Regions from separate parts of the Mesorhizobium sp. CA16 genome, predicted to be linked through region 2. Evidence: predicted binding sites of a transcription regulator. Region 2 holds the regulator's gene; the other holds the start of a gene.
The links. The regulator LexA, encoded in region 2, represses DNA repair genes until DNA is damaged. The targets are predictions, from matches to a motif close to TGTTCNNNNTGTGTTCNG.

Region 1 (15,052 bases), on a different contig from region 2:
GAAGGTTCTGAGGACATCGAGGTCGAAAGTGACGCGGCGCATCGGGATAGTCCTGATTTTCAGGATTGTTGGTGAAAAACTTCCTGATTTTATGGATGAAGCTATGGCGCTACATCCGGTCCGTCAAGCCGTCAGCCGGCCATCACAGGAATGGAGCCATGTCCGCCATCGTCACACGAAATGTCTGCCAGCCGCCCGCGGGAGACATTGCCAGCGCCTCAGCCTGCCGCGCCTTCGGCCCCAACCATCGCTGGAAGGTGCTGGGCATCGGCGTCGCCGCCAATGCCGGCTTCTCCGCCACCTTCTCCGGCATTCCGGCAACCGCGGTGGTGATGCGCCAGGGCTACCACCTCGACAATGCCTCGCTGGGCTTGGCATTGGGTCTACTCGGTCTGGGCGTGGCGCTGAGCGAGCTGCCCTGGGGCGTGCTCACCGACCGCTGGGGCGACCGCCGCGTGCTCCTGACCGGGCTCGGGGCGACGGCCGCATGGCTTTTCATCATGGCGCTGCTTGTCGTGCCGACGAAAATGGCCGTTCCCGGCGTCGCGCTGCTGTCGGCAAGCCTGCTCGTCGTCGGCCTGCTCGGCGGCAGCGTCAACGGTTCCAGCGGCCGCGCCATCATGGGCTGGTTCGGCGAGGGCGAGCGCGGCTTCGCCATGAGCATCAGGCAGACGGCGGTGCCGCTTGGCGGCGGGCTGGGCGCGCTTGTCCTGCCGTCGCTTGCGTTGAGTTTGGGCTTCACGGCGGTCTTCGGCCTGCTTGCGGTCGTCTCCGCGCTCTCGGCCTGGTTTACCTGGCGCTGGCTGCACGAGCCGCCAGTGGAAAGCGGCCCTCACCCCGCCACGGCGACACTTGGACCGGCGCCGTTGCGCAACATCGAGGTATGGCGCATCTCGACCGCCATCGGCCTGCTCTGCTTCCCGCAGGTCGCGGTGCTGACCTTCGCCTCGGTCTTCCTGCATGACTTCGCCGGCATGGGCACCTTTGTGACCAGCGCCAGCCTCGCTGCGGTGCAGACCGGCGCAATGGCGATGCGTGTCTGGAGCGGGCGCTTCACCGACCGCCACCGCAACCGTCGCCCGTTCCTGAAACTCTGCAGCGCGCTGAGCGCATTTGCCTTCCTGGCGCTGTGGCTGCTGGTGATCGGCGCTGCCGACGCGCCGTCGTTGCTGCCGTTGCTTCCGCTGATGGTCGTCGTTGCCGGCATATCCGTTTCTGCCTGGCACGGCGTCGCCTATACCGAGCTTGCCACGCTTGCCGGCGCCGGCCATGTCGGCACGGCACTCAGCCTTGCCAACAGTTTTGTGTTCATCGGCTTCTGTCTGGTGCCCATCGCCATTCCATGGCTGCTGGTGGTCTTCGCATGGCCCGGCGTGTGGCTCGCGGCCGCGATCTGCGCGGCGCTCGCGTGGCCAATCTTCCTGCGCCCCGCCTGATTCACCCAAACTGATGCACCCACCCAAGCCTGATTCTTAATCGGCCCGCTGTGGAAATTGCAAGCCGGCTTGCCTCAAACATGAAAAGAACATGATCGATGTCGTTAACCGCGCATCAAGGTTAATGCTTCATTTTGACTCTCCGGGGTCAGTAGCGTTCTGGAGAGTTCCGTGCATCGACGCGTTTCATTGCGGCTTGCCGCCGCCGCCGTTGCGAAAAAACGTTCCTTTCTTCCTCCTTTGGTGCTTGGGCTCGGTATTTGGATCGGCTTTCCGTCGGCCGTCGCCTACCAGGATATGGCAAGCCTGATCTCCGGCCTGGAATCGTCCGACACCCGCTGGAACGCCTATATCGAGAAATCCGCCGCCGGCTCGGTGCATGCCGCCGAAATGCCGTTTGTCGATTCCGTCACCACCGGCTCGCTGTCCGGTTCCGGCGTGAATTTGCCGGGGGTTGGCACCGTCGCCTTCCGCGGCAAGGGCAGCGCCGTGGGCGCGACGCCCGATGAGGATCGTGTCGTGCGCGCCGACAAGAAGGGCCGCATCGTCAAGGTGTCGCCAGTCGCGCCGCCCAAGAATTTCAGCGCCGGCTCGATTTTCGAGCGCACCTCCTCGCTGCTGCGTCCCGCGATGGACAGCGGCCTGAAGCTCACCTTCGCCAAGCCGGGCATCAAGGGCAAGGAAGTCCAGATCGCCCAGGCCTTCCATCTTCGCGAGGACAAGAGGCCTGATCCGGCGCTGCCGGCGGCACTTGTCGCTCTCGTCAACAACGACAAGCCGGACATCCTTGCCACGGCCTATGCCCAGTCCGCGCCCGACTACGCCAAGGCTTCGCCCTTCGAGGCGCTGCTGCAGGACGATCCCAACGATGGCCGCTTCATTCCGCCGATGGGCAAGGGCGACCATGCCTGGCTGCAGACCCCCCTGCCGGCAAGTGTCTTTTCCAAGCCCGAGCAGGCCTGCCTTGCCAAGGGCATCTATTTCGAGGCGCGCAGCGAGCCGGTCCGCGGCCAGGCGGCGGTGGCGCAGGTGATCCTCAACCGCGTCCGCAACCCGACCTATCCGAAGACGATCTGCGGCGTCGTCTACCAGAATGACAACTGGTTCAACCGCTGCCAGTTCTCCTTTGCCTGCGACGGCAGGAAGAAGACAATCACCGACCTGGCCTCCTACAAGACCGCCCAGGAGGTTGCCATGGCGGTGACCGCCGGCAAGATATTCATTCCCGAGGTCGGTTCTTCGACGCATTACTACGCCAATTACGTCCATCCGAGCTGGGCGCGGGCCATGCACAAGATGACCAGGATCGGCCTGCATATCTTCTACCGCACCTATGGCGGCGGCTGGAGCTGAGCCGCTAAAGCATGTCTCCCGAAAGTGGTAAGCGGTTTCGGGAAGACACGCGCGAAATCAAAAACTGAAGCGCGTGGAGCGAATCTGAAGGATCGCGACGCGCTTAGGCGGCTCAAGCTGAGCCGCCCAAACACCGCCCCGGCTATCCTTCCTCCGACGCCCGGCAATGCCTCGGCGGACGCGCCTTGTCGCGCGGATTCGCGCCGTTACCTCACGCAGGCGTGAAGGGCACGATGTCGCACCTCGATAAACCATTGATTTAACTACTAAAAATACATCGCTCGGAAGTTCGGCCCGTGGCTTGACGGGGGCGGACCCTCTAACTATGTTGCCGGCGACTTTAGAAGCGGACGGACGGCAATCGTCTGCCCGGGCAGGGGGGGTGCGATGGCCGACAAAACCGGGCCAGACGGAACCGGAGAAACCGGCCGCGGCAGGCAGCCAGAAGCCACCATCCGCGACGACGAACTTGAGCGCCGCCGGCGCGACCTCGAAGCATCGCTTGCGACGAGACGCACGGACCGGTCCGAGGGGAAAGACGAAGCGAAAGCTGCGACCGGTTACGGTCAGGCGCTGAAGCTGTCCAGCGAGTTCATCGCCGGAGTGGTGGTCGGTGTCGGCTTGGGCTGGATCATCGACCGTCTGGCGGGAATAGCGCCCTGGGGTCTGATCGTCGGCCTGTTGCTGGGCTTTGGCGCAGGCATACTCAATGTCCTGCGCTCGGCGGGACTGGCATCGGAATTCGGCCAGGGCGGCAAGCCGCGCGAGCCGAGAGAATGAAGTGAGGCGCCGCAGGGCGCTAAAGTGAATTAAAAAGCCGTTTGTGGCTTTGACGGGGATTTAAAGTGGCTGCTGACAAGGTCGATCCGATCCACCAGTTCCAGATCCATCCGATCATCCCGCTGCATATCGGCGGCTACGACGTATCTTTCACCAACTCCTCTTTGTTCATGGTCGTGACGATCGTCCTGGCGTCCGCCTTTCTCTATATGAGCACCGCCAGCCGGGCCTTGATTCCCGGTCGCCTGCAGTCGGTGTCCGAAATGGCCTACGAATTCGTCGGCAACATGCTGCGCGATGCCGCGGGCAAGCAGGGCATGCAGTTCTTCCCGCTGGTGTTCTCGCTGTTCATGTTCGTGCTGGTCGCCAACCTGATCGGCCTGTTCCCTTATTTCTTCACCGTCACCAGCCACATCATCGTCACCTTCACGCTGGCGATCCTGGTCATCGGCACGGTCCTCGTCTACGGCTTCGCCAAGCACGGCTTCGGCTTCCTCAAGCTGTTCGTGCCGCATGGCGTGCCGGGCTATCTTCTGCCGCTGGTGGTGGCGATCGAAATCATCTCCTTCGTCTCGAGGCCTGTCAGCCTCTCGGTTCGTCTTTTCGCCAACATGCTGGCCGGCCACATCACGCTGAAAGTGTTCTCGGGCTTCGTCGTCAGCCTGAGCGCGTTTGGCGCCGTCGGTATCGCCGGCTCGGTGCTGCCGCTTGCCATGGCGGTCGCGCTCTCGGCGCTCGAGCTGCTGGTCGCCTTCCTGCAGGCCTATGTGTTCGCGGTGCTGACCTGCATGTATCTGAACGACGCCCTGCACCCGAGCCACTGATTTTCACCGGCGCCCCGGCGCCAGCTTACCCAACGTACCAACTTCAACGAACAGAGAAACCACAGGAGTTTTGAAATGGACGCAACTGCAGCAGCTGCTATCGGCGCTGGTATCGCCTGCATCGGCATGGGCGGCGCGGGCATCGGCCTCGGCAACATCTTCGGCAGCTACCTCTCGGGTGCGCTCCGCAACCCGTCGGCTGCCGACGGCCAGTTCGGCCGCCTGATCTTCGGCTTCGCGGTGACCGAAGCTCTGGGCATCTTCTCGCTCCTGATCGCTCTGCTCCTGGTCTTCAAGTAAGAGCCGGCGCTGACGAAAGGGGCCGCATGGTGCGGTCCGTTCTAGGGACAGGGGAATGAGATGTTCGTGACATCTGCCTATGCGCAAGAAGCAGCGCCGGCCGCGGCCGAGGGCGATACGCATGCCGGCACTGCCGTGCCTGCCGCGGAGCATGAAGCGTTCCCGCCGTTCGACGCCAAGACCTTCCCGTCGCAGATCCTGTGGCTGGTCATCACCTTCGGGCTCTTCTATCTGTTCCTGAAGCGGGTTGTGATGCCGCGTCTTGGCGGCATCATCGATGTCCGCAACGACCGCATCACCCAGGACCTCGACCATGCCGCAAGGCTGAAGGGCGAGGCGGACGCCGCGGTTGCTGCCTATGAGCAGGAACTGGCGGAAGCCAAGGTCAACGCCAACAAGATCGGCCAGCAGGCGAACGACGCCGCCAAGGCGCAAGCCGAGGGCACGCGCAAGAAGCTCGAGGCCGAGCTTGAGAAGAAACTTGGCGAGGCCGAGGCGAGCATCGCCTCGATCAAGGCCAAGGCGATGAAGGAAGTCGGCACTATCGCCGAGGACACGACCTCGGCCATCGTCGAGGCGCTTGTCGGCGGCAAGGCCGACAAGGCCGAAATCGCGGCCGCGGTCAAATCCGCGAGCCGGTGAGGAGCGGGATCATGGACGCCACATCACTCGCCACGCTCTGGGCCACCATCGCCCTGATCATCTTCCTCGGTGCCGTCATCTATCTGAGGGTGCCGGGCATGCTTGCCAAGTCGCTCGACGCCCGCGCGGCCAAGATCAGCAGCGAGCTCGAGGAGGCACGGCGCCTGCGCGAGGAGGCCCAGCAGCTGCTGCGCCAGTATCAGCAGAAGCGCAAGGAAGCCGAGAAGGAGGCCGCCGACATCGTCGCTGCCGCCAAACGCGAGGCTGACTTGCTTGCCTCCGAGGCGGCCAAGAAGACCGAGGACTATGTCGCCCGGCGCACCGCGCTTGCCGAGCAGAAGATCAGCCAGGCCGAGCGCGAGGCGGTGAGCGAAGTGCGCGCCACCGCCGTCGACATCGCCGTCGAAGCCGCCCGCACGCTGCTCGCCGCCAAGGTCGACGTCAAGGCAGGCGCGGATCTGTTCAAGTCGGCGCTCAATGATGTGAAGGCCAAGCTGAACTGAGCCGACTTCGAAACTTCGAACTCAAAAGCTGCCTGGGCAACCCGGCGGCTTTTTTGTTGTTTGAAAAGGGAGCGCGGCGCCTGAACTGCTGATCTCCCCCCTTGTGGGGGAGATGCCCGGCAGGGCAGAGAGGGGCGCGAAGGATCGCGGCGTCTCATTCTGTGCGCTGGGTCGAGTGCAACTGTGCGAGAAGTTCGTGCGACTGGCTGACAGGCTGGCGGGACAGCGCCCCCCTTTGTCCTGCCGGACATCTCCCCCACGAGGGGAGCGATCAGCTAACTACTCCAGCCCGGCGAGGCTCTCTTCCTCTTCCGCCATCTCAACCCCACCCAACCGGAACGGCGCGAACGAGGCTCGGTGAAGCCGTGCCACCGGCCCATGCGCCTCGATCGCGGTGCGGTGGCGGACCGTCGCGTAACCCATATGCACTTCGAAGCCGTAGTGCTCGTGATGTCCGCCGCAGCCGCACATCATGCGGTCGCGCATCACCTTGGCGACGATCGAGGCGGCGGCGATCGATTGCGAGCGCTGGTCGCCCTTGATGAGCGCGCGGCCTTCGCAGGCGAGACCTGGCGGTATGTCGCGGCCGTCGGCCAGGGCGAGCTTCGGCCGCAAGGACAGGCCGGCGGCGGCGCGGCGCATCGCTTCGAGGCTGGCTTTCAAAATGTTGCTGTTGTCGATGCCTTCGGCGCTGATCGAAGCCATCGAGATGCTGAGCGCCGAGCCGAGAATCTTGAGAAACAGCGCCTCGCGCTGCAAATGGGTGAGGCGCTTGGAATCGTCGAGGCCTTCGGGAATGTTGGCGGGGTTGAGCACCACCGCGGCGGCCACCACCGGACCGGCGAGCGGACCGCGGCCGGCCTCGTCCATGCCGGCGACCGGCCACAGCCCGTCGGCTATCGCTTTCGTCTCGATCGAGAAGTCGGGCTTCTCGACCATTTCAAAGAGAAGCGGAGAATCGGAACGCGCGCGAGCCATGGTGCGGCGAGGTTCGCATCGGCTCCGATTCTCCGCAAGTCCTTCCGGGTCGGATGGGGCGTCGGACCGGGAAGGCACCGTCTCACAGCCGGGGGACAGGGGCCGGACGGGATTCTTGAGGGCGACAATTCCAGACCGAAAATCGCTTTGCCTGGAAGTGCTTAGCGCCGGCCGTCATGGCCGGTGCTGGCGTCAAAGCAGCATCAGCTGCTCGCCGGCACTGGTGCCTGCGACGAATTGGTCGGTGCGAAGCTGCCGCCGCTCGACATTGAGGCCGAGCCGCTTGGCGGCGATCTCGAAGCGCCGGCCGATCTGCCAGGCATAGGGACCGGCGCCCTTCATGCGCTTGCCCCATTCGGAATCGTAATCCTTGCCGTCGCGCATCGAGCGGATAAGCGACATCACATGCCGGTAGCGGTCGGGATAATGGCGCAACAGCCAGTCCTTGAAGATCGGCGCCACTTCGAGCGGCAGGCGCAGGATGACATAGCCGGCCTCCCGCGCGCCGGCGGCTCTAGCCGAATCGAGGATGCGCTCCATCTCCGGATCGGTAAGCCCAGGAATGATCGGTGCCACCATGACCGATGCCGGGATGCCGGCGTCCGAAAGCTGCCTGATCGCCTCCAGCCGCTTCGTCGGGGTCGAGGCGCGTGGCTCCATCGTTCTCGCCAGCACGCGGTCGAGCGTCGTCACCGACAGCGCCACCTTGGCAAGGCCGCGCTCGGCCATGCGCGACAGGATGTCGATGTCGCGTGTCACCAGCGCCGACTTGGTGACGATGCCGACCGGATGGCCGCGCGCTTCCAGCACTTCCAGGATCTCGCGCATGATGCGGTATTGCTTCTCGATCGGCTGGTAGGGATCGGTGTTGGTGCCGATGGCGATCGTGCGCGGCTGGTAGCCCGGTTTTGACAATTCCCTGTCCAGCATGCGCGCGGCATCCGGCTTGGCGAACAGCTTCGATTCGAAATCGAGCCCCGGCGACAGGCCCATGAAGGCATGCGTCGGCCTGGCGAAGCAGTAGACGCAGCCATGCTCGCAGCCGCGATAGGGGTTGATCGAACGGTCGAAGGAGATGTCAGGCGACTCGTTGCGCGTGATGATGGTGCGCGGCTTTTCGACCTGCACTTCCGTCTTGAACGGCGGCAGTTCCTCCAGCGAGTTCCAGCCGTCGTCGAACACATGCCGGCTGATCGGCTCGAACCGGCCGGACGGATTGATCCCGGCCGAGCGGCCGCGATTGCGATCGGGCCGCACGCGCAAGCCGCTCTGCTCGATCATCGCGTTCGCCATCTCGGCTCGGCCTGCCCCGAAAGCGGCAATGTCGGCGCGCACGATCTGTTCCATTTTCGCCCTCTCCCAGGGACTGTCGGCAGGCTGTCGAATCGCTCTGTTCATGAAACTATTCCTATTTCGCCGAAGAGAACAAAGCAAGAACTTTTTCGCTTGAAGCGCACAACTGGCGCATCGCCGCACTTTCCGCTATTCGGCTAAAATGCTCAGCGTCCTTATCGAAACCCGCAACGACGAAGAGGGGCTTGCCCGTACGCTCGCCTCGCTGGTCGGCGGCGCGGTCGAAGGCGTCGTGCGCGACGTGATCGTCTGCGATCAAGGCTCGACCGATCAGACGCACCGGGTGGCCGAGCATGCCGGCTGCCACTATGCGACCGGCGGGATCGGCGCCGGTATCGGCCAGGCCAAGGGCGACTGGCTGCTCCTGCTCGAGCCAGGGGCGCGGCTCGCCGAGGGCTGGATCGACGAAGTCGTGGCGCACACCGCGAAACAGACCATGCCGGCGCGCTTTTCACGCGCCCGCGCCAACCGTGCGCCTTTCCTGGCCAGGGTGTTCTCGAGCAATCGTGCGCTGGCCGAGGGGCTTGTCATCAGCAAGCGTCAGGCCTCGGCTCTGGCAAAGAGCGCGCGCAGCGCCGAAGCCCTGGCGCGCGGCCTGGCGACCAGAAGGCTGAACGCCGAAATCTGGATCGCGCCGCCGAAATGATGCCCCGCGGTGCCGGCCGGGCGCCTTAACTGAGCTTTACGAGGTGGGCTTGCCGCCGCGCCTGAGATGCTCGTCCAGCCGCGGCATGATCTCGACGAAGTTGCAGGGCATGTGCCGGTAGTCGAGCTGCGCCTTGATGATGCCGTCCCAGGCGTCCTTGCAGGCGCCGGGCGAGCCCGGCAGCACGAAGACGAAGGTGGCGTTGACGACGCCGCCGGTCGCCCGGCTCTGGATCGTCGAGGTGCCGATCTTGTCGTAGGAGATGCGGTGGAAGACTTCCGAAAAGCCGTCCATGCGCTTTTCGAAGATCGGCTCCAGCGCCTCCGGCGTCACGTCGCGGCCGGTGAAGCCGGTGCCGCCGGTGGTGATCACGACATCGATGTTTTCGTCCTTCGACCAGCCAAGCACCTTGTCGCGGATCTTGTCGCGGTCGTCGGTCACGATATCGCGCGCGGCAAGGCTGTGGCCGGCTTCCGCGATGCGGTCGGCCAGCGTCTGTCCGGATTTGTCGTCGGCGAGGCCGCGCGTGTCGGAGACGGTAAGCACGGCGATGCGCACCGGAATGAAGGGCCGGCTTTCGTCAAGCTTCGCCATCGCTCACCTCCATGCTGCGCGTCGCGGCAACGAACCAGTCGGGGTGGCGGGCGCGGATCTCGATCGCCGCGCGCTTTGCAACATTGCCGGTCTCGAACAGGCCGAAGCATGTGGCGCCCGAGCCGGACATGCGCGCGAAGGCGGCGTCGGCTTTTTTCAGCGCGTTGAGCGCCTCGCCGATCGCCGGCTCGATCGAACGCGCGGCAGGTTCGAGATCGTTGCGCGTCGTCTCCAGCCAGTTGCGGATCGTGTGGAAGTCGAAGCGCTTCGGCAGCGGCGGCAGCGCCTCGTTATCGCGGCTGGAGAGCGCCTTGAACACGTCCGGCGTCGAGACCGCGATGCCCGGATTGACCAGCACCAGCCCAAGCGCAGGAAAGGCGGATAGCGGCGAGACTTCATCGCCGATACCGCGTGCGATCAGCGGCTTTGATTTGAGGCACATCGGCAGGTCGGCACCGAGCGAAAGCCCGATCCGGGCCAGCGAATTGTCATCGACATCGAGCTTCCAGAGCCGCACCAGGCCATTAAGCGCGGCCGCCGCGTCGCTCGAGCCGCCGCCGACTCCGGAGGCGATGGGCAGGTTCTTCTCCAGCCGGATGGCAACGGGCGACCCCTGTTGCATGCCGGCTTCCCGGCGCAAGGCATCGCGCGCCTTCACCACCAGATTGCCTATGTCGAGCGGCAGCCCGGCGGCATAACGGCCGGATACGGAGAAGTCATCCTCTTCCGCCGACTCGATCTCGAGCCGGTCGCCGAAGCGGGTGAAGACGGCAAGGCTGTCGATGAGATGGTAGCCGTCGGCGCGCTGTCCGATGACATGCAGCGCCAGGTTGATCTTGGCAGGCGCAAGCCATGTCCGGACCTCTGTGCCGGGCTGCAGGATGTCGGCTGCTGGCGAGATGGGATCAGTCCTTGGCGAGACGATATTCGCCGGTCTTGGGGTCCTTGACCAGCGTGCCCGTCGTGCCGTTCGCCGCCTGTCTTTCGGTACGCCGGATCTTGGCCGTCACGCGTTCGGCCTCGCGCACGAAAGCGCGGTAGCCAAAGTAAGCGGCGGCGCCGACAACGGCGAAGAAAATGATCTGCGGCATCTCTAAAACTCCTCCCGCGTCCTCGCGGCAAGGCCGGCCGAATGGGTCGGTCAAGCGGCCATGCTAGCCGCATTCATGGCTTTTTCAAAGCCCGAAGCGCGCCCACAGCGCGCGCTCTTCCGCCGCATCGAGGACGCCGCTGGCGGCGGCCGCCGCGATATCCGGCGCCGAAACGCGCGAGCCGAACAGGCCGAAACGGCCGAACAGACCGCGCGGCGCGGTGATCAGCTTGAGCTGCGTCTTCTCGCCGAAACGGGTCTTGAGCACGCTGCGCATATCGCCCAGCGCATCGACAAGGCCGAGCTCGAGACCGCGCTTGGCGGTCCAGAACAGGCCGGTGAACAGGTCCGGGTCGTCCTTGAGCTTGCTGCCGCGCCGTTCCTTGACGAGGTCGATGAACGTTTCGTGCACTTCGAGCTGCAGCGCCTTCAGCCGTTCGACGTCCTCCTCCTTCTCGGGCTTGAACGGATCGAGCACGGCCTTGTTCTGGCCGGCGGTGTGGACGCGCCGCTCGACGCCGATCTTCTTCATCAGCTCCGGGAAGCCGAACGAGGCCGAGACCACGCCGATCGAGCCGACGATCGAGGACGGGTCGGCGAAGATCTCGTCGCCGGCAACCGCGATCATGTAGCCGCCCGAGGCCGCCACGTCCTCGACGAAGACCAGCACCTTCTTGTTCTTTTCCGCCGCCAGGTCGCGGATGCGCTTGAAGATCAGCCGCGACTGCACCGCTGAGCCGCCCGGCGAATTGATCGAGATGGCGACCGCCGGCGCGTCGAAGCCGAACGCCTTTTCGATCAGGCCGGCCGTCGAGGCGAGCGACAGGCTCGGCCGGAACTGGCCTCCGCCGGCCATGATGGGGCCTTGCAGCCGGATGACCGGAATGGTGACGACTGTCGAGCGCCAGGATTTCGGCAGCAGGCGGTTGAAAAGGCGTTTCACGAACGATTGTCTCCGGACAAAAGGCAAAGGAGCAAGATGAGATCAGGTCGGTTGGTCTGTTTCACGGGCGCAGCGTCATCCTGCTTGGGCATGTAAGAAACTCGCCGGCCAACGGCAATGCCGCATCGCCGGCCAGTGCATGTCGCGCAAAAGTGTGCAGCGGTTTTGCGAAAAAGACATGCATAAAACAAAAACTTGAAGCGCGTCGCTAGAATCCATTTCAACGCGACGCGCTTCAAGGATCAATCGCCGAACAGCGATGCCAGGCCGTTATTGATCATTTCCGTCCGCTCCGCCGGCCCGTTGCCGGACGGCCCGTGCAAGATGAGCGGCGGGCGGATCGACAATTTTCCGCGCGCGCCGAGCACCGCCCTGACGACGATGCGGATCGCCGCCGCATCCGGCCGCGGATGCACGCACAGCAACTCGGCATCGCCGAAGCGTGCCTCGATCGCGTCCACGATGGCAACCAACTGCTCGGGCCGCGCGATGACGGCCAGCCCGCCGCGCGGCCTGGCGACGGCGGCGGCGCTCCTGATCCAGCGCTCGAACAGGCCGTCCTCCGCCACATGCGCCTCTCTGCGCAACGCGTCGGGCGTCGAGCGATCCTCGGCCGCGTTGAACGGCGGGTTCATGATGACGAAGTCGAAGGAGTTGTCGGCAAGCCCGGCCTCGGTCCGCGCGCGACCGGTCAGCGTTACGTCGGCGGTCAGCACCGAGGCGCGGTCGCCGAGATGGCCATTGCCGGGATGCGAAAGCGTGGCAGTGGCGAACCCGGCCATTTCGGCGGAGCGCTCGACGAGCACGGCCTGCGCCGCCGGACAGCGCGACAGCACGGCAAGGGCGGCGGCGCCGGCGCCCGCGCCGAAATCGGCGAGCCGGCCGGAAAAGCCGGATGGCACGGCGGCCGCCAGCATCATGGCGTCCATGCCGGCGCGATGACCGCCGCGGCTCGGCTGCACCAGCCAGAAGCGCCCGCGATGGAAGGCATCGATCGTGTGCGCCGGCGTATCCGGGACGGGGGCGGTGCTGGCTCCCATTATTTTTTGCGGATCTCGTTCTCGATGCCGGCATCCTTGAGGATGCGCCGTGCGGCATCGACCTTTTCGGCATCGACCATCACGCGCCGCGGCAGGATGCCGAGCGAACCGTCGAGCACGCTCATATTCTGGTCGGCGACGAAACAGGCGATGCCGGCATCGCGCATCAGCGATTCGACAAATGAGATGACGACGGCGTCGTTGGTGCGGACAAGCTCGATCATGAAACGAAAATCGCAGGTTGTGGCGTTCGTGTAAACGTGCGCGTGGACACTCTGTCGGCGGAGCCGCGCTAATTCGCCTCTTGCCGTGCCCGGTTGCGCCGCCCTAGAGTCGGCGAGGGACCAAGGGTGCGTCAGATTGACGGGAGTTGTCGTGGTGGGTGTCGTTCTCAACATCGAAGGCAAGCGGGAACCCGCTTCCATCAAGGATTTGATCGATCTGACAGCCGCCGATATGGGGCGGGTCAACGAGCTGATCCTGTCCAAGGCCGGCTCCGACGTCGAGATGATCCCGGAGATCGCCAATCATCTGATCTCCTCCGGCGGCAAGCGGCTCAGGCCCATGCTCACGCTCGCCGCCGCGCAGATGTTCGGCTATTCCGGCGAAGGCCATGTCAAGCTCGCGACCGCCGTCGAATTCATGCACACGGCGACGCTTCTGCATGACGACGTGGTCGACGAGAGCGCGCTGCGCCGCGGCAAGAAGACGGCGCGCATGATCTGGGGCAACCAGGCGAGCGTGCTCGTCGGCGATTTCCTGCTCGGCCAGGCTTTCCGCATGATGGTCGAGGTTGGCTCGCTGGAAGCCTTGGACATCCTGTCGGCCGCGGCCTCCATCATCGCCGAGGGCGAGGTCATGCAGCTTGCCGCCGCCAAGAACCTCGAGACCACCGAGGACGAGCATTTCGCCGTCATCAAGGCCAAGACGGCGGCGCTGTTCTCGGCCGCCGCCGAAGTCGGGCCGGTCATCGGCCAGGCCTCGCGCACCGATCGCGCCGCGCTTCGCTCCTACGGCATGAATCTCGGCCTTGCCTTCCAGCTTATCGACGACGCGCTGGACTATGGCGGCTCGAGCAAGGATCTCGGCAAGAATGTCGGCGACGATTTCCGCGAGGGCAAGGTGACGCTGCCGGTGATCCTCGCCTACCGGCGCGGCACCAAGGCCGAGCGCACCTTCTGGAAGCGCGCCATCGAGGACAACGTCGCCGACGATGCCGGGCTTGAAAAGGCCATCGGCCTGATGGCCCGCCACGGCGCGATCGCCGATACGATCGGCCGCGCCCGCCATTTCGGCGAGATCGCCCGCGACGCGCTGGCGCCGCTGGAGGCGACGCCGCAGAAGTCGGCTTTGATCGACGTCATCGATTTCTGCATCAGCCGCGTCAACTGAGCCTGCAGGACCGGCTCATTTGCGTCCGCCGGGAAGGGCGCCTGTGAATCCCGCGCCGGCCGTCTCGACAAACGGCGGCCCGGCAAATTATCTATAAAATATGGCCAGCAAAGAAGACACGATCGCCGTCCGCATCAGCAAGGAATTGGCGGACCGCATCATTTCGGGCGCCATCGAACCCGGCTCGCGGCTGCGCCAGGACCATGTCGCCGAGGAATTCAACACCAGCCATGTGCCCGTGCGCGAGGCTTTCCGACGCCTGGAGGCTCAAGGGCTGGCGATCGGCGAGCCGCGCCGCGGCGTGCGTGTCGCCTCTTTCGATCTCGGCGAGGTCAGGGAGGTGGCCGAGATGCGGGCGGCGCTCGAAGTGCTGGCGCTGCGCCATGCCGTGCCGCATCTGACGGCGTCGATCCTCGACCAGGCCGAGGAGGCGACCAAGGCCGGCGACAAATCCCGCGACGTGCGCTCCTGGGAAGAGGCCAATCGCACCTTCCATCGGCTGATCCTGGCGCCCTGCAACATGCCGCGCCTGCTCTCCACCATCGACGACCTGCATGCCGCGAGCGCGCGCTTCCTGTTCGCGGCGTGGCGCTCGGAATGGGAAATCCGCACCGACCAGGATCACCGCGCGATTCTGAGCGCCCTGAGACAAGGCAACACCGAATCGGCCGCCGCGACACTCGGGCGGCACGTGCAATGGATCGGCCAGAAGCCGGTCAAGACCGCTTCCGGCAAGACCCGCGACGCCTTCGCCATCGTGGGGTAGGTTTGGCGATTGGCGATTGGCCGAGGCTTCTCAGCCTCGTCATTCTAGGGCGGAGCAAGGAGCGGAGCGACGTCGCTTCGCTCCTTGCTCCGCCCTGGAATGACGAATTCGAGGGCAGGCGCTTGCCATTCGTTTCAGAATATGGATTCGATAATAGATGAAGTCGAAACATTATCTATAATTCACACGAGCCAAGGAAGACACCGTGACCAACGCAGCCATTTCGACCCAAAACCCCTCCTTCAGCCCATTGCGGCTGCACAGCCGTTCGCTCGCCTGGCAGATCGGCGCGGTGATCCTTGGTTCGCTGTTCCTGGCGCTGTCGTCCTATATCGAGGTGCCGATGGTGCCGGTTCCGGTCACCATGCAGACCTTCGCCGTCACCCTGGTCGGCGCGCTTTATGGCTGGCGC
Region 2 (15,052 bases):
TGGTCTGCTCAAGCAAGGTTTTGTGCCCTTCGTGATCATCGCCGAGGGTGAGGTCGACCGCGAGGCGGACTTTTCCGCCTACGAGCGGCAGACGCTGGCACTGGAAGATATCGGCCTGCTGCTTCCCTTGTTGAAGCGCAATGGGATCACGCATCTCGTTCTTGCCGGCGAAATCAAGCGCAGGCCGCGTTTGAGCAAGATTCGACCGACACTTGGCTTGCTGGCCATAATACGTTCCGTGATCAGAGCGCTGAGACGCGGCGACGACGGCTTGCTGAAAGTGTTGACCCGAAGCCTTGAAGATCGGGGCATTGCGGTGGTCGGCGCGCATGAGGTCGTTCCCGAACTGACGGCCGGCGAAGGCACGTTGACGGCGGCTCGTCCAAACCAATCCGACTGGCGCGACATCAAAGCCGGGCGCGCCGCCGCCAAAGCCATTGGCGCGCTCGATATCGGCCAGGCGGCGATTGCGATAGGAGGTCGAGCCATCGCGCTGGAAGGCATCGAGGGCACTGCCGGCCTGCTCGACAGAACGCGGGAATTGCGCAGCCACGGCAGGCTGGCCGGCAAGGCGCGCGGCGTACTGGTCAAATGCGCCAAGCCTGGGCAGGAGCTGCGCGCCGACTTGCCCTCCATCGGCCCGCAGACGATCGAAGCCGCACACGCCGCCGGGCTGGCCGGCATTGCGCTGGAAGCCGGCCACGCCCTAATTCTCGAAGGTCCGGAAACGCTGGCGCGCGCCAATGCTCTCGGCCTGTTCATCATCGGCCTGCCCGCCATGGAGGCGTCCAATGGGGAGCCGGCTAATGGTCGCTGACAAGCCGCTCAAGCTCGCGATCGTCGCCGGCGAGGAATCCGGCGATCTGCTTGGCGCCGACATCGTGCGGGCGCTCGAGCGCACGACGGGCCGCAAGGTGCAGCTCGTCGGCATTGGTGGCCGCCACCTGCAGCAACTGGGGCTGACCCCACTCTTCGATGGCGGCGAGATCGCGCTGATGGGCTTCAGCGCGGTGCTGCGCGACCTGCCGCGGCTGATGCGCCGCATCAGCCAGACGGCGGCGATGATCGCGGCCGAGCGGCCCGATTGCCTGATCACCATCGACAGTCCGGACTTTTCGCTGCGTGTCGCAAAGAAGATCCGCGCAACGGCACCGGCCATTCCGATCGTCCATTATGTCTGCCCGAGCGTATGGGCCTGGCGGCCGGGCAGGGCGGTGGCGATGAAGCCCTATGTCGATCACATCCTCTGTATCCTGCCGTTCGAGGTGAAGGCGCTCGCTCGTCTTGGCGGACCGCCGGGCACTTATGTCGGCCACCGGTTGACGCAGGATCCGGGCGTGCTTGGCGCCGCCAAGGCGCAGAGCCAGCCGCGCGATCTCGCCGACGACCGCGTCAAGACGGTGCTGGTGCTGCCCGGCTCGCGCCGCGGCGAGGTGCGGCGGCTGATCGAGCCCTTCGGCAAGGCGATGTCGGCGCTGCGCCAGCGCGGCCACCGCCTGCGCTTGCTGTTGCCGACGGTGCCGCATGTCGCCGAGCTGGTGAAGGCCTCGGTCGCGAGCTGGGACGACAAGCCGGAAATCATCACCGAGCCGGACCGCAAATGGCAGGCCTTCGGCAAGGCCGACGCGGCGTTGATCGCGTCTGGGACGGTTTCGCTGGAACTGGCGCTCGCGGGCGTTCCGATGGTTTCCTGCTACAAGCTCGACCCGATCGCGCGCCAGCTTCTGCAGCATATGGTGACGACGTGGTCGGCGCTGCTGCCCAATTTGATATCCGATCGCGCGCTGGTGCCGGAATTCTACGATCAGTATGTCCGGCCGGAGAACCTGGCGCGGCAGCTGGAAGCCCTGTTTGCCGACACCGGCATGCGCGCCTGGCAAAAGGCGGGCTTTGCCGAGATTGCCCGGCGCATGGCGACCGATCGGCCCTCGGGCGAGATCGCCGCCGAGGTGGTGATGGGGTGCATAAAGAGAGTGAATAGGGAGTAGCGAATAGCGAATAGGGCTGTGTCGGCTTCGCCCGTTTCCCCTATTCGCTACTTGCTATTTCGCTATTCGCTCAATTACCTTTTCGCAATCGGCACGTAATCGCGTTCCGTAGCGCCGGTGTAGAGCTGGCGCGGCCGGCCGATCTTCTGGTGCGGATCCTCGATCATTTCCTTCCACTGCGCGATCCAGCCGACGGTGCGGGCGACCGCGAACAGCACGGTGAACATCGTGGTGGGGAAGCCCAGCGCCTTCAGCGTGATGCCGGAATAGAAGTCGACATTCGGGTAGAGCTTCTTTTCGATGAAATACTCGTCGGTCAGCGCGATCTTTTCCAGCTCCATCGCGATGTCGAGCAGAGGATCGTCCTTGATGCCGAGCTCGCCCAGCACCTCATGCGCGGTCTTCTGCATGATCTTGGCGCGCGGATCATAGTTCTTGTAGACGCGGTGCCCGAAGCCCATCAGCCGGAACGGGTCGTTCTTGTCCTTGGCGCGGGCGATGAACTCGGGGATGTGATCGACATGGCCGATCTCGCCCAGCATGTTGAGGGCCGCTTCGTTGGCGCCGCCATGCGCCGGACCCCACAGGCAGGCGATGCCGGCGGCGATGCAGGCGAACGGGTTGGCGCCCGACGAGCCGGCCAGGCGCACGGTCGAGGTCGAAGCGTTCTGCTCGTGGTCGGCGTGCAGGATGAAGATGCGGTCCATGGCGCGCGCCAGCACCGGATTGATCTTGTATTCCTCGCACGGCACGGCAAAGCACATGTGCAGGAAGTTGGCCGCGAAGCCGAGATCGTTCTTCGGGTAAATGAAGGGTTGGCCAATATGGTACTTATAGGCCATCGCCGCGATCGTCGGCATCTTGGCGATCAGGCGCATCGAGGCGACCATGCGCTGATAGGGGTCCGAGATGTCGGTCGAGTCGTGATAGAAGGCCGACAGCGCGCCGACCACGCCGCACATCACCGCCATCGGATGCGCGTCGCGGCGGAAGCCGGTGAAGAAGCGCGACATCTGCTCATGCACCATCGTGTGGCGCGTCACGCGATAATCGAAGTCGTCCTTCTGCGCCTTGGTCGGCAACTCGCCGTAGAGCAGCAGATAGCAGACCTCGAGGAAGTCGCCGTGCTCGGCGAGCTGATCGATCGGGAAGCCGCGATGCAGCAGGATGCCGGCATCGCCGTCGATGAAGGTGATCCCCGATTCGCAGCTCGCGGTGGAGGTGAAGCCGGGATCGTAAGTGAAGGCGCCGGTGGTGCTGTAGAGCGAACCGATGTCGATGACGTCCGGCCCGACCGTTCCGCTTCGCACCTTTAGTTCGTGCATCTTGCCGGCGAGCTCAAGCCTGGCGGCCGACTCGCGCTTTTTGCTGCCCGGTTCCGGTTTTGTCGCAGCTTCGCTCATTCTCAACTCCTTTTGTTCCTCATGCCGGCAAGGCAATTCCTGCAAACGACACGTCGAAGTCACCGGAATGCGCGAACTCGCCACCGCATTTTAGGAGGTGCGTGCCAGATTGGGCCAAGCCCAATGTTGCACTGCGAAACATACCTTTCAATGCCAATCTTCTTGGGCCAGCTCGCTCCTAATCGATTTGATCTCCAATGCGCGCCAGGCTTTCCTGACGGCCCAGCACGGCAAGCACGTCGAACACGCCGGGCGAGGTGGTGCGGCCGGTCAGCGCGGCTCTCAGGGGCTGCGCCACGGCGCCCAGCTTGTGCCCGCCGGCCTGCGCGAAGTCGCGGATCGAAGCCTCGGCCGAGGCGGCGTTCCAGTCGCCCTGAACAGAAGACAATGCACCATGCGCGCCGCGCAGAATCGCGCGCGCATCCGCGTTGAGCAAGCCCGCCGCCTTCTCGTCCAACGGCAACGGCCGCTCGACGAACAGGAACGCCGCGCCGTCGACCAGTTCCACAAGCGTCTTTGCCCGCTCCTTGAGGCCGGGCATGGCGGCAAGCAGTTGCGCCTTGCGCCGGTCATCGAGCTTTGCCGCGAGCGCCGGGCCGCCTTCGAGATAGGGCAAGGTGGCGACGAAGATGTCGAACAGCGCCCGGTCGTCCATCTTGCGCATATGGATGCCGTTCAGCGCCTCGAGCTTGGCGAAGTCGAAGCGGGCCGCGCCCTTGTTGACGTCGCCGATGTCGAACCAGGCGATCATGTCCTTAATCGACATCACCTCGTCGTCGCCATGGCTCCAGCCGAGCCTGGCCAGATAGTTGAGCAGAGCCTCGGGCAGGTAGCCCATGGCGCGATATGCCTCGACGCCGAGCGCGCCGTGCCGCTTCGACAGCTTGGCGCCGTCGGCGCCGTGGATCAGCGGGATGTGCGACATCGACGGCACATCCCAGCCCATGGCGTTGTAGATCACTGTCTGGCGCGCGGCATTGGTCAGGTGATCGTCGCCGCGGATGATGTGGGTGACGCCCATGTCGTGATCGTCGACGACGACGGCATGCATGTAGGTTGGGACGCCATCGGAGCGCAGGATGATGAAGTCGTCGAGATCCTTGTTGGGGAAGCGCACCTCGCCCTGCACGCGGTCGTTGACGATCGTCACGCCCTCGGTCGGTGCCTTGATGCGGATCGCGCCCTTGACGCCTGCGGGCGCCTCGGATGGGCCGCGGTCGCGCCAATGGCCGTTGTAACGCGGCGGCAGGCCCTTGGCACGTGCGGCCTCGCGCATCGCCTCCAGCTCCGCCGGCGTCTCATAGCTGTAATAAGCCTTGCCCATGCGCACGAGCTGCTCCGCCACTTCGCGGTGACGCGGCGCGCGCTCGAACTGCGAGACGGCTTCGCCATCCCAGGAGAGGCCAAGCCAGGTCAGCCCGTCGAGAATGGCAGCCGTAGCGGCTTCGGTGGAGCGCTCGCGATCGGTATCCTCGATGCGCAGCAGCATCGTGCCGCCGGTGTGCTTGGCATAGAGCCAGTTGAACAGCGCCGTGCGCGCCCCGCCGATATGCAGGTAGCCTGTAGGCGAGGGGGCAAAACGGGTGACGACCTTGTCGGACATGGAACTCTCGAGGAAGCGCTGAAAAATGCATGTTTCGCGCAGACTTCCACGCGACCGGCGTTCATGTAGCATAGGCGGTCTGGGGCGCAAGGGGCAGACCCGATGGCTGGACGTGGCCGGGGCGTGAGGGAGGGCGGGGAAACGACAGCTGGCGTCAGCGAGCGCCTGATGTTTGCCCATGCCGCGCCTGCGGAAGAAGCGCCGGTTTCGCTTCCGGAACTCCGTCTACCAGCCGGGCTTCTGCCGCCCGGTGCCGGTGCGCTTCAGCCAGCCTCGTCAATAGACACCGTAGGCCGAATCCGCAAACAGCTTGGCCGCGCTTCGCTTCCTGCGTTGCGCCGAGGCATCGCCGTCGCCATGGAGATCGAGCTTGACCGTGGCGTGGGCTTCCTGCTGGTGCCGGTGTTCCTGGCAGCCGGCGTGATCTGTTACTTCTCGCTGAGCGCCGAGCCGGACCTCTACAGGCCGCTTGCGGCGGTCGCCCTGATGGCGGTCTGCGCGGCGGTCTCGCGTTCCCGGCACAGAACGCACCTTGTCTTCATGGCGGCGTTTTTCTGCGCCTTGGGCTTTCTTGCGGCCAAGGTGGAGACCTGGCGGATGGCGACCCCGATGCTGGGTTCCGAAATCCAGACACGGCTGACGGGCCGCCTCGTCACCGCCGAGGCGATGGCCAACGGCCGTGTCCGGCTCACCATAGATCTGATATCCACGGAGCGTCCGAAGCTGCGCTACGCGCCGGACCGCATCAGGCTGTCGGCGCGCAGGATCCCGTCCGACATGTCGGCCGGGTCGATGCTGACCGGCTATGCCAAGCTGCTGCCGCCGACAGGTCCTGTTCGGCCGGACAGCTACGACTTTTCCTTCGACAGCTATTTTGCCGGCATAGGCGCCAGCGGCTTTTTCCTGGGCTATCCGAAACTTGTCGCGCCGACCCCGAGTGCGCCAACGGAGGTGCCGTTTGGCGCGCGCGTGGCATCGGCCATAGAAAATGCTCGCGAGGGGATTGCCGACCACATCAGGAGCAGCATCGGCGGTTCCGAGGGCGAGATCGCGGCGGCGCTGATCGTCGGCGTTCGTGCTGGCATTCCGGAAGCCATCAACGAGTCGATGCGACGGACCGGCATCTACCACATCATTTCGATCTCCGGCCTGCATATGGCGCTGGTCGCCGGCACGATCATGGTGCTTTTGCGCGGCGCCTTCGCGCTGTTTCCGGACTTCTCGTCGCGCCGGCCGGTGAAGAAATATGCCGCTGGCATCGCGCTGGCGTCGATCGCCGCCTATCTCGTGATCTCCGGCATCGTGGTGGCGGCCGAGCGAAGCTTCATCATGCTTGGCGTGATGCTGGTCGCCGTGCTTTTCGACCGCGCGGCGCTGACCATGCGCAACCTGGCGATCTCTGCCATCGCCGTCATCCTGGTCTCGCCGCATGAAGTGGTCGGCCCGAGCTTCCAGATGTCCTTCGCCGCCACCGCCGCCCTGGTCGGCGCCTATGCCGGCTTTGCCGACTATCGCGCCGGCAAAACGACCGCGCCGCCGGCAAAGCGTTCGTTTCTCGGGTTCTTATCGCGAAAACTGGCGATTGGAGCGGGTGGCGCCGCCGTGACGTCGCTCATCGCGGGCAGCGCAACATTGTTGTTTGCCATCTGGCACTTCCAGCGGGTGTCGCCGCTCAGCCTGCTGGCCAATCTGGCGGTCATGCCGATCGTCTCATTGGTCGTCATGCCGTTCGCCGTGCTGAGCGCGCTGGCCATGCCCTTCGGCTTAGACGGTCCCTTCCTCTTTGTCATGGGCAAAGGCCTGACGGCGATGATCGCCATTTCGGCATGGATTTCCGAGCGCTCACCGGTCGACGCCGTGGGGCTGATCTCGATCCAGTCGGTGCTGCTGGCGACGGTCGCGCTGGTCATCGCGACCATGGCTACCACTTGGCTGAGGCTTGCCGCCGTACCTTTCGCGCTCGCTGCGCTGCTGGCCATTCCGCACGTCCGCACACCGGACGTGCTTATCTCGGAGGATGCGCATCTGGTGGCGATGCCGATCGGCGGCGGCGAGCTTGCCGTCAATCGCGAACGCTCCAACGAGTTCACCACCGACAACTGGAAACGGGCGCTGAAAGCCGAGGAGATCGTGCCGCCAGAAAGGTTCGCCAAAGATACGCTGGACATTGCCGATCCCGCCGACCTGCCGCCCGGCTCGCCCTTCTATTGCAGCGGCGATCTCTGCATCGGTCGGCATCCTTCCGGCGCGATCGTCGCGCTCGCCGAGACCCGCGACACCGCCCGGCCGGCCTGCGGCTTCGCCGACCTCATCGTCATCAACGACGCCACGGCCTATAACCCGTGCCGCGATCCGCGTGTGCTCGTCGTCACCAAGCGGCAGCTGGCGCGCGACGGCAGCGCCGCCGTTTTCTTCGATCCGCAATCGGCAACCGCGCGGCCAACCGTCCGCTACGCGGTCGTAGAACCATACCGACCCTGGCACGAGCAGCGGAAATACACGCGCGAGGCGAGGGGACTGGCGCCCTATAAGCAGCCGGAAAAACCAGCCGCCGCACCGGCCCAATAGATTGTCGTTCGGGCGAAGAAGGCCGGGCAGTTCTGCTCAGTAGCGGCGGATAAGTCCGACGAGCTTGCCCTGAACCTTGACCCGATCCGGTCCGAAGATCCGGGTCTCATAGGCCGGGTTGGCGGCCTCGAGCGCGATCGAGGCACCCTTGCGGCGGAAACGCTTAAGCGTCGCCTCCTCATCGTCGACCAGCGCCACCACGATCTCACCCGGGCTTGCCGTGTTCGCATTGCGGATGATGACGGTGTCGCCGTCGAAGATGCCGGCCTCGATCATCGAGTCGCCCTTGACCTCCAACGCGTAATGCTCGCCGCCCATGATCATGTCCGGCGGCACCGAGATCGAATGCGTCTGGTGCTGGATGGCGTCAATCGGCACGCCGGCGGCGATGCGGCCCATCACCGGAATGGATACGGCCGCCGCGGCCTCGTCGTCATTGCTTGGCGTCGGGGTGCGTGATGGAGTCGTCGGCTTGATCTGGCGACTGAGATTGCCTTGGCCGCCCTGGATGACGCTCGGCGAAAACTTCTTCGCGGCATTCAGGCCAGGCGCGATCGAGTCGGGCAGGCGCAGCACTTCCAGCGCGCGCGCCCGATTCGGCAGCCGGCGAATGAAGCCGCGTTCTTCCAGCGCCGTGATCAGCCGGTGGATGCCGGACTTGGAGGCAAGGTCGAGCGCCTCCTTCATCTCATCGAATGATGGAGGAATCCCGCTCTCCTTCAGGCGTTCATGGATGAACATCAGGAGTTCATGTTGTTTGCGCGTCAGCATCGGCGGCCCCCACGGGTTCTGAAACCAGAATCAGAAAAACAAACCCAGAACAAACACTATCTGTTCCAGTTGTGTTCCGCAACCGTTTAAAGTTTAGTGAATTTGTTAAGGCTGCCGAAACAATGTCGCATCCGGTGACGGCCGGCTGCCCCTCCTGGGGCAGCGGCATTGATTCCGCTCGATTTTGGAGTTCCCCTTAAGCTGAAATACAACGCGACACGATCACGAAGCCGTGGTTGGGATCACGTCGGCTCGTACCGTAAGCGCGTGGCACCGTGAACGAAACGAACCCAAAATGCCAACCTTGGCGAAGTTCCGATCCGCAGTCTTCGCCGTCTATGGACCAGCTAACATAGGACCAAAGGTTCTTGCCCTGTCGCCGAGGGTGGTGAGACAACCCCCTTGGCCAGATCGAAATGGAGGCGGCAGCACAATGAGGGGAATTCCTGATCTCGCCGAAGTCGAGGCGATGGATGCCGCGGATCCGCTGCGCGCGACGCGCGATCGCTTCGTCTTGCCGGAAGGCGTCCTATATCTCGACGGCAATTCGCTGGGCGCTGCTTCGATCGACGCCTTCAGCGAGATCGAGACTGCCACGAGGCAGGAATGGGCGCGGGATCTCATCCGCGCCTGGAACACCGCCGGCTGGTTCGATATGCCCATCGAGCTAGGTGACCAGCTAGGACGGCTGATCGGCGCGAAACCCGGCCAGACGGTCGTTTGCGACACGACTTCGATCAATATCTACAAGGTCCTGCATGCGGCACTTGCAATGCGGCCCGAGCGTTCGGTGATTGTTGCCGAGGGCGACAGCTTTCCGACCGACCTCTACATGGCGGAAGGGGTCGCATCGACGCGGTCCGGCACGGTGCTGCGGCTCGAATGCGCAGATGCCCCGACGATTGAGGAACTGGTTGACGATCGCGTCGCGGTCATCCTGGTCAACCACGTCAACTACAAATCCGGCCGGCTGCGCGACATGGCGGCGCTCACCCGCAAGGCTCATGAAGCCGGTGCGCTGATCGTCTGGGACCTCTGCCACACGGCGGGTGCGCTGCCGGTGGATCTCGACGGCTCGAATGCCGATTTCGCCATCGGCTGCACCTACAAGTATCTCAATGGCGGGCCGGGCTCGCCAGCCTTCATCTACGCCGCGAACCGCCATCACCGCGACATTCGCCAGCCGCTCAGCGGCTGGTGGGGCCATGCCCGGCCTTTCGCGTTCGAGCAGGGCTACGCTGCGGGCACGGGCATCCGGCGGTTCCTGTGCGGAACGCAGCCGGTGCTGTCGATGCGCGCGCTGAAAGGGGCGCTGGATCTCTGGAACGATGTCGACATGAGGGCCGTGCGGAGAAAAAGCGTCGCGCTGACGGACCTGTTCATCCGGCTTGTCGAGGCCAGATGCGGCGGCTTCGGTCTTGAGCTGGAGAGCCCGCGCTCAGGCGCCGAGCGCGGCAGCCAGGTCTCGTTCGCACATCCGCATGGCTACCAGGTGATGCGTGCCTTAATCGAGCGCGGCGTGATCGGCGATTTCCGCGCGCCATCCACCATTCGTTTCGGCTTCACGCCGCTTTATGTCGGCTACCGCGATGTCTGGAATGCAGTCGAGGTGCTGCAGGACATCCTGCGCACTGGCGTCTGGCAAGACGCGCGCTTTGCCGTCAAAACAACCGTTACCTGACTTTAAATCGGCGATGCCGAACAAATGATCTGATCGCGGAGATACCGTTGCTGGGACATCGTATTGTCGACTGGGATGACGCTTATGCAAATGGCGCCAATATCGCCGGCGGCGACCGCTGGCCGGCGGCGTGGGATGGGCCGGCGCGGGCATTCCGCGAAAGGCTGCAGTCAGAGGGCAGGGCGCGGCTCGATGTTATCTACGGCGAAGCGCCGCGCAATCGCTTCGACCTGTTTCTCCCGTCTGCGGCGCCAAAGGGGCTCGTTGTGTTCATCCACGGCGGCTATTGGATGGAGTCGGACAAGAGCTCCTGGTCGCATCTGGCTGGAGGCGCGCTCGGCCGCGGCTTTGCCGTCGCCATGCCCTCCTACACGCTGTGCCCGCAGACCAGGATCAGCGGCATAGTCGGCGAGGCCGCGGCAGCGATCGAGAAGGCGGCGGCCATGGTCGATGGTCCGCTGATGCTGACCGGGCACTCGGCCGGCGGGCATCTCGCGAGCCGAATGGTGACCACGGTCTCACCGCTATCATCCGATGTGGCGCGGCGCATACGCAAGGTCGTTTCGATTTCAGGCCTGCACGACCTTCGGCCGCTGATGTTCACAGCGCTGAACGAGACCCTGAACATCGACGAGCCGGAAGCGCGGAGCGAAAGCCCGGCATTGTTGCGGCCTCGACAGGGAGCCTGCATCACCTGCTGGGCCGGCGGCGGCGAGCGTGCGGAATTCCTGCGCCAGAGCGCGTTGCTCGCCAACATCTGGACCGGGCTCGGCGCCTCCACCCGTTCAGTGGTCGAGCCGGACCGACATCATTTCAACATTGTCGATGGCCTCGCCGACCCGGATCATCCCCTGACCCGTACGCTGGTGGACGAATAAGGGTTACGATCGACTTCGTCGACGTATCAGGATCGACTTCGTCGACGCCTAGCGCAGCATGAGCACGCTGCATTCAGCGCCGGCTTCCGCCGCCGGCGCAAAGGGCTCGCGCACGATCAGGCCGTTGGCGTCGGCGAGCATCCGCAGCATCGAGGAGTCCTGGATTCCGAAAGGTATCGCGACCAAGGTGCCGGCGTCCTCGCGCACGACGGCGCGCACATAGTCCTGCCTAAGGTCGTTGGCCCGCATCGCGGTGCCAAGCCGGGCCGTTCGCATATCCTGATGGTGATCGCGGCCACCGAGCCGGGCAAGCAGCGGTTTCAGGAAGAGTTGCGAGCAGACAATGCTTGCCACCGGATTGCCGGGCAGGCCGATGCAGCGGATATGGCCAAGCCGGCCAAACATCAGTGGTTTGCCGGGGCGCATGGCGATTTTCCAGAAATCGAGCTGCATGCCTTCGCCGGTCAGCACGCTATGGACGAGGTCGTGGTCGCCGACCGAGGCGCCGCCGAGCGTGACGATGACATCGGCGTCCGCCTCGACCGCTTTCCGGACCAGCGCGGCAATCGCCTCCTGGCGGTCGGCGGCGATGCCGAGATCGAGCGCGAGCGCGCCGACCGACTGGGCGGCGGCTCCAACGCCGTAGGCATTCGACGAAATGATCTGGCCGGGGCCGAGCGCGCTGCCCGGGGGCAGCAATTCGTCGCCGGTGGCGATGATCGCGACCAGCGGCCGGCGCACGACGTTCAGGGCTGGGTGGTTGGCCGAGGCCGCCAGCGAAAGGGCCGCCGCATCGAGAACGCGGCCCTTTTCGAGCAGCACGTCGCCCTGGCCGAAGTCGAGCCCGCGGCGACGCACATTGCGTCCTTCCGCGGTCGGCTCCGTCACTTCGATCCTGCCATTGCAGAGATCGCGGACGTTTTCCTGGATGACGACCGTGTCGGCGCCCTCCGGCAACGGCGCTCCGGTGAAGATGCGCACGGCCTGGCCTTCCCCGACGGTTCCGGAGAAACCGCGCCCGGCAGGCGCCATGCCGATGACCTCGAGTAGCGCCGGCGCCGAGGCGACATCGGAGAAGCGCGCGGCATAGCCGTCCATCGCGGAGGCATCGAAAGGTGGCTGCGTGCGCAGCGCGACCACCGGCTCGGCCAGCACCCGGCCCGCCGCGTCAGCCAGCGGAACGCGCTCGCCCGGCAGAGCCGTCACGCCGTCGAGCAGGCGTTCGAGCGCCTCGGTGACCGGGAGCAAGGCCATTATGAACCTGCCTTGTAGTCGCCTGATTTGCCGCCGGTCTTCTCGACCAGCCGGACGCCGGAAATCACCATCCCGCGGTCCGCTGCCTTGGCCATGTCGTAGATGGTGAGGCAGGCTACCGAAGCGGCGGTCAGCGCCTCCATCTCCACGCCCGTCTTGCCGGTGACGCGGGCGAGCGCGGTGACCTTGAGACCTGGCAAGGAATGGTCCGGCTCGATCTCGACGCCAACTTTGGTCAGAAGCAGCGGATGGCAGAGCGGGATCAGTTCGTGCGTCTTCTTTGCGGCCATGATGCCGGCGATACGGGCAGTCCCCAATACGTCGCCTTTCTTGGCGTCGCCGGCCAGGATCATCTCCAGCGTTTCCGGCTGCATGGAGACGAACCCTTCAGCGACTGCCGTGCGCGTCGTCTCGGCCTTGTCGCCGACGTCGACCATATTAGCTTCGCCTTTAGCGCCAAGATGAGTAAGGGAGGCCATCCTCAAATGGCCTCGGCACGCGCCTTGCCGGTGAGCAGCAGTTGCGTGGCGGCGGCCACGTCGGCCTGCCGCATCAGGCTCTCGCCGACCAGGAAGGTGCCGATCTTGCTCTTCTCCAGCCGGCGGCAGTCCTGATGCGTGAAGATGCCGCTCTCGCTGACCAGCAGCCGATCCGCCGGCACCATGGCCGCCAGCCGCTCCGAAACGTCGAGGCTGGTTTCAAAGGTTCTGAGATCGCGGTTGTTGATGCCGATCAGCCTCGACGAAAGGCGAAGCGCGCGTTGCATTTCCTTTTCGTCATGCACTTCGACCAGAGCGTCCATGCCGAGCTCGAAGGCGGTCGCTTCAAGGTCCCTGGCAAGCGCGTCGTCGACGCTCGCCATGATGATCAGGATCGCGTCGGCGCCCCAGGCGCGTGCTTCGTAGACCTGGTAGGGATCGAACAGGAAATCCTTGCGCAGAGCCGGCAGGCGCACCGCTGCCCGAGCGGCCGTCAGGAATTCGGGAGCGCCCTGGAAAGACGGGGCGTCGGTAAGCACCGAAAGGCAGGCGGCGCCACCTTTCTGGTAGGCCTGTGCCAATGACGGCGGATCGAAATCGGCCCGGATCAGGCCCCTGGAAGGGCTGGCCTTCTTGATTTCGGCGATCAGCGCGAAACCGCCGTCTCGGCGCTTGGCTTCCAGCGCGGCAAGGAAGCCGCGCGGCGGCTCGGCGTCCCCGGCTTTCGTCTTGATCTCGGCGAACGACACGGCGAGCTTCGCCGCGGCAATCTCTTCACGCTTGTAGGCTTCGATCTTGCGCAGGATATCGGACAAGGGGTCTATCCGTTCGAAATCTCGATGAGCTTGTCGAGCACCGCAAGCGCGCGGCCGCTGTCGATCGCTTGCGCCGCCGCCGCGATGCCGTCGGCCAGCGTCGTCACCTTGCCGGCCACAACCAGCCCGGCGCCGGCATTCATCAGCACCGTATCGCGATAAGCGCCGGCGGCTCCGCCAAGCATATCGCGCAATTCCTTGGCGTTGTAGGCCGCGTCGCCGCCGCGCAGCTCTTCTTTTGTGTGCCGCTTCAGGCCAACGGCTTCCGGCGTCAAGGTAAAGCTGCGAATCTCGCCGCCGGCGAGCTCCGCCACCTGGGTCTCGCCGGTGGTGGTTATCTCGTCATAGCCGTCGCCATGGACGACCCAGGCGTGATCGGCGCCCAGCGCCTTGAGCGTCTCGGCCACGGGCATGATCCACTCCGGCAGGAAGACGCCAACCATCTGGCGGCTGACGCCGGCGGGGTTCGACAGCGGTCCGAGCAGGTTGAAGATGGTGCGCGTGCCGAGCTCGACGCGGGTCGGCCCGACATGCTTCATCGCCGGATGATGCGCCGGCGCGAACATGAAGCCGACGCCGGCCTCATGGATGCAGCGTCCGATCGTCTCCGGCGGGATATCTATTCTAACGCCCAGCGCCGTCAGCACATCGGCGGAGCCGGTCAGCGACGACAGGCCGCGATTGCCATGCTTGGCGACCGGCACGCCGGCCGCGGCAATGACGAAGGCCGAAGCGGTCGAGATGTTGACCGAATGCGAATTGTCGCCGCCGGTGCCGACGATGTCGATCGCGCCTTGCGGCGCCTCGACGCGCAGCATCTTGGCGCGCATCGTGGCGACCGCGCCGGAAATCTCGCCCACCGTCTCGCCGCGCACGCGCAGCGCCATCAGGAAGCCGCCGATCTGGCCGGGCGTCGCGTCGCCCGACATGATGATGTCGAACGCCTCGCGCGCCTCCTCGAAGGAAAGCGCGGTGCCCGATGCGACCTTGGCTATGTGTGTCTTGAGAGCGCTCATCGTGTCTGTGCTTGCGAAACCGCGTTCGGATCGATGCGAACGTCATATTGCGACTGCAACTGCGCCACCAGCTGGTCGAGCAGATCGTCGGACATGCCGGCGCCGAAGGATTTCTGCGCGTCGTCCGGCACCGCGCTGCCATCGGCGCCCGCCGGCTCGAAGACCTCGGCGACCTTGAACAGGATCTGGCCGTCGCCGGTGGGCGAGGGGATCAAACCGGTACCGCCTTCACCGACGCCGAACATGGCCGCGGCGCCTTCCTTGCCGAAATCGGCATCGTCGGCTTCGCGCTTCAGGCCGCGCTTGGTCTGCTTGTCGAGCTTGAGCTCGCCGGCGATGACGTCGAGCGCGGTGCCTGCCTTGAGGCGCTTCTCCAGCTCCTGAGCCTTGGCGTCGAGCCGCTTGTCGGTCTCGGCCTCCGTCCAGTCGGCGACGACCTTCTTGCGGACTTCATCCAGCGTGCGGTCGCGCGCCGGCGTGACCGACTGCACTTCGTAGAAGACGAAACCGTTGCCGGCAGTCGTCAGGCCTTCGTTCTCGGTATTGGGCTCCGCCGCGAACACCGACTTGATCAGCTCGGCCGATTCCGGCAGGTC

Region 1: a site for LexA is predicted at 8,238-8,255, ahead of LB525_RS21790 (PA0069 family radical SAM protein). Genes of this name have one in related genera too.

Annotation. Positions count from the first base shown of each region.
Region 1 is NZ_JAIUHP010000016.1:127,327-142,378, forward strand. Features, by position in the region: gene LB525_RS21745 (LysR substrate-binding domain-containing protein) at 1-42, opposite strand, end outside; gene LB525_RS21750 (MFS transporter) at 159-1,436, shown strand; gene LB525_RS21755 (cell wall hydrolase) at 1,608-2,789, shown strand; gene LB525_RS21760 (AtpZ/AtpI family protein) at 3,177-3,569, shown strand; gene LB525_RS21765 (F0F1 ATP synthase subunit A) at 3,635-4,393, shown strand; gene LB525_RS21770 (F0F1 ATP synthase subunit C) at 4,469-4,693, shown strand; gene LB525_RS21775 (F0F1 ATP synthase subunit B) at 4,754-5,335, shown strand; gene LB525_RS21780 (F0F1 ATP synthase subunit B) at 5,347-5,838, shown strand; gene LB525_RS21785 (ribonuclease HII) at 6,118-6,816, opposite strand; gene LB525_RS21790 (PA0069 family radical SAM protein) at 7,009-8,163, opposite strand; gene LB525_RS21795 (glycosyltransferase) at 8,312-8,815, shown strand; gene moaB (molybdenum cofactor biosynthesis protein B) at 8,852-9,409, opposite strand; gene LB525_RS21805 (4-(cytidine 5'-diphospho)-2-C-methyl-D-erythritol kinase) at 9,396-10,289, opposite strand; gene LB525_RS21810 (NfeD family protein) at 10,315-10,500, opposite strand; gene LB525_RS21815 (S49 family peptidase) at 10,585-11,442, opposite strand; gene LB525_RS21820 (tRNA1(Val) (adenine(37)-N6)-methyltransferase) at 11,685-12,482, opposite strand; gene LB525_RS21825 (DUF2007 domain-containing protein) at 12,482-12,706, opposite strand; gene LB525_RS21830 (polyprenyl synthetase family protein) at 12,861-13,874, shown strand; gene LB525_RS21835 (GntR family transcriptional regulator) at 13,975-14,640, shown strand; gene LB525_RS21840 (biotin transporter BioY) at 14,846-15,052, shown strand, end outside.
Region 2 is NZ_JAIUHP010000005.1:148,724-163,775, forward strand. Features, by position in the region: gene LB525_RS10005 (LpxI family protein) at 1-817, shown strand, start outside; gene lpxB (lipid-A-disaccharide synthase) at 807-1,988, shown strand; gene gltA (citrate synthase) at 2,063-3,391, opposite strand; gene gltX (glutamate--tRNA ligase) at 3,570-4,994, opposite strand; gene LB525_RS10025 (ComEC/Rec2 family competence protein) at 5,097-7,562, shown strand; gene lexA (transcriptional repressor LexA) at 7,599-8,333, opposite strand; gene kynU (kynureninase) at 8,767-10,014, shown strand; gene LB525_RS10040 (alpha/beta hydrolase) at 10,062-10,892, shown strand; gene glp (gephyrin-like molybdotransferase Glp) at 10,941-12,146, opposite strand; gene moaC (cyclic pyranopterin monophosphate synthase MoaC) at 12,146-12,625, opposite strand; gene trpC (indole-3-glycerol phosphate synthase TrpC) at 12,628-13,440, opposite strand; gene trpD (anthranilate phosphoribosyltransferase) at 13,446-14,456, opposite strand; gene LB525_RS10065 (peptidylprolyl isomerase) at 14,453-15,052, opposite strand, start outside.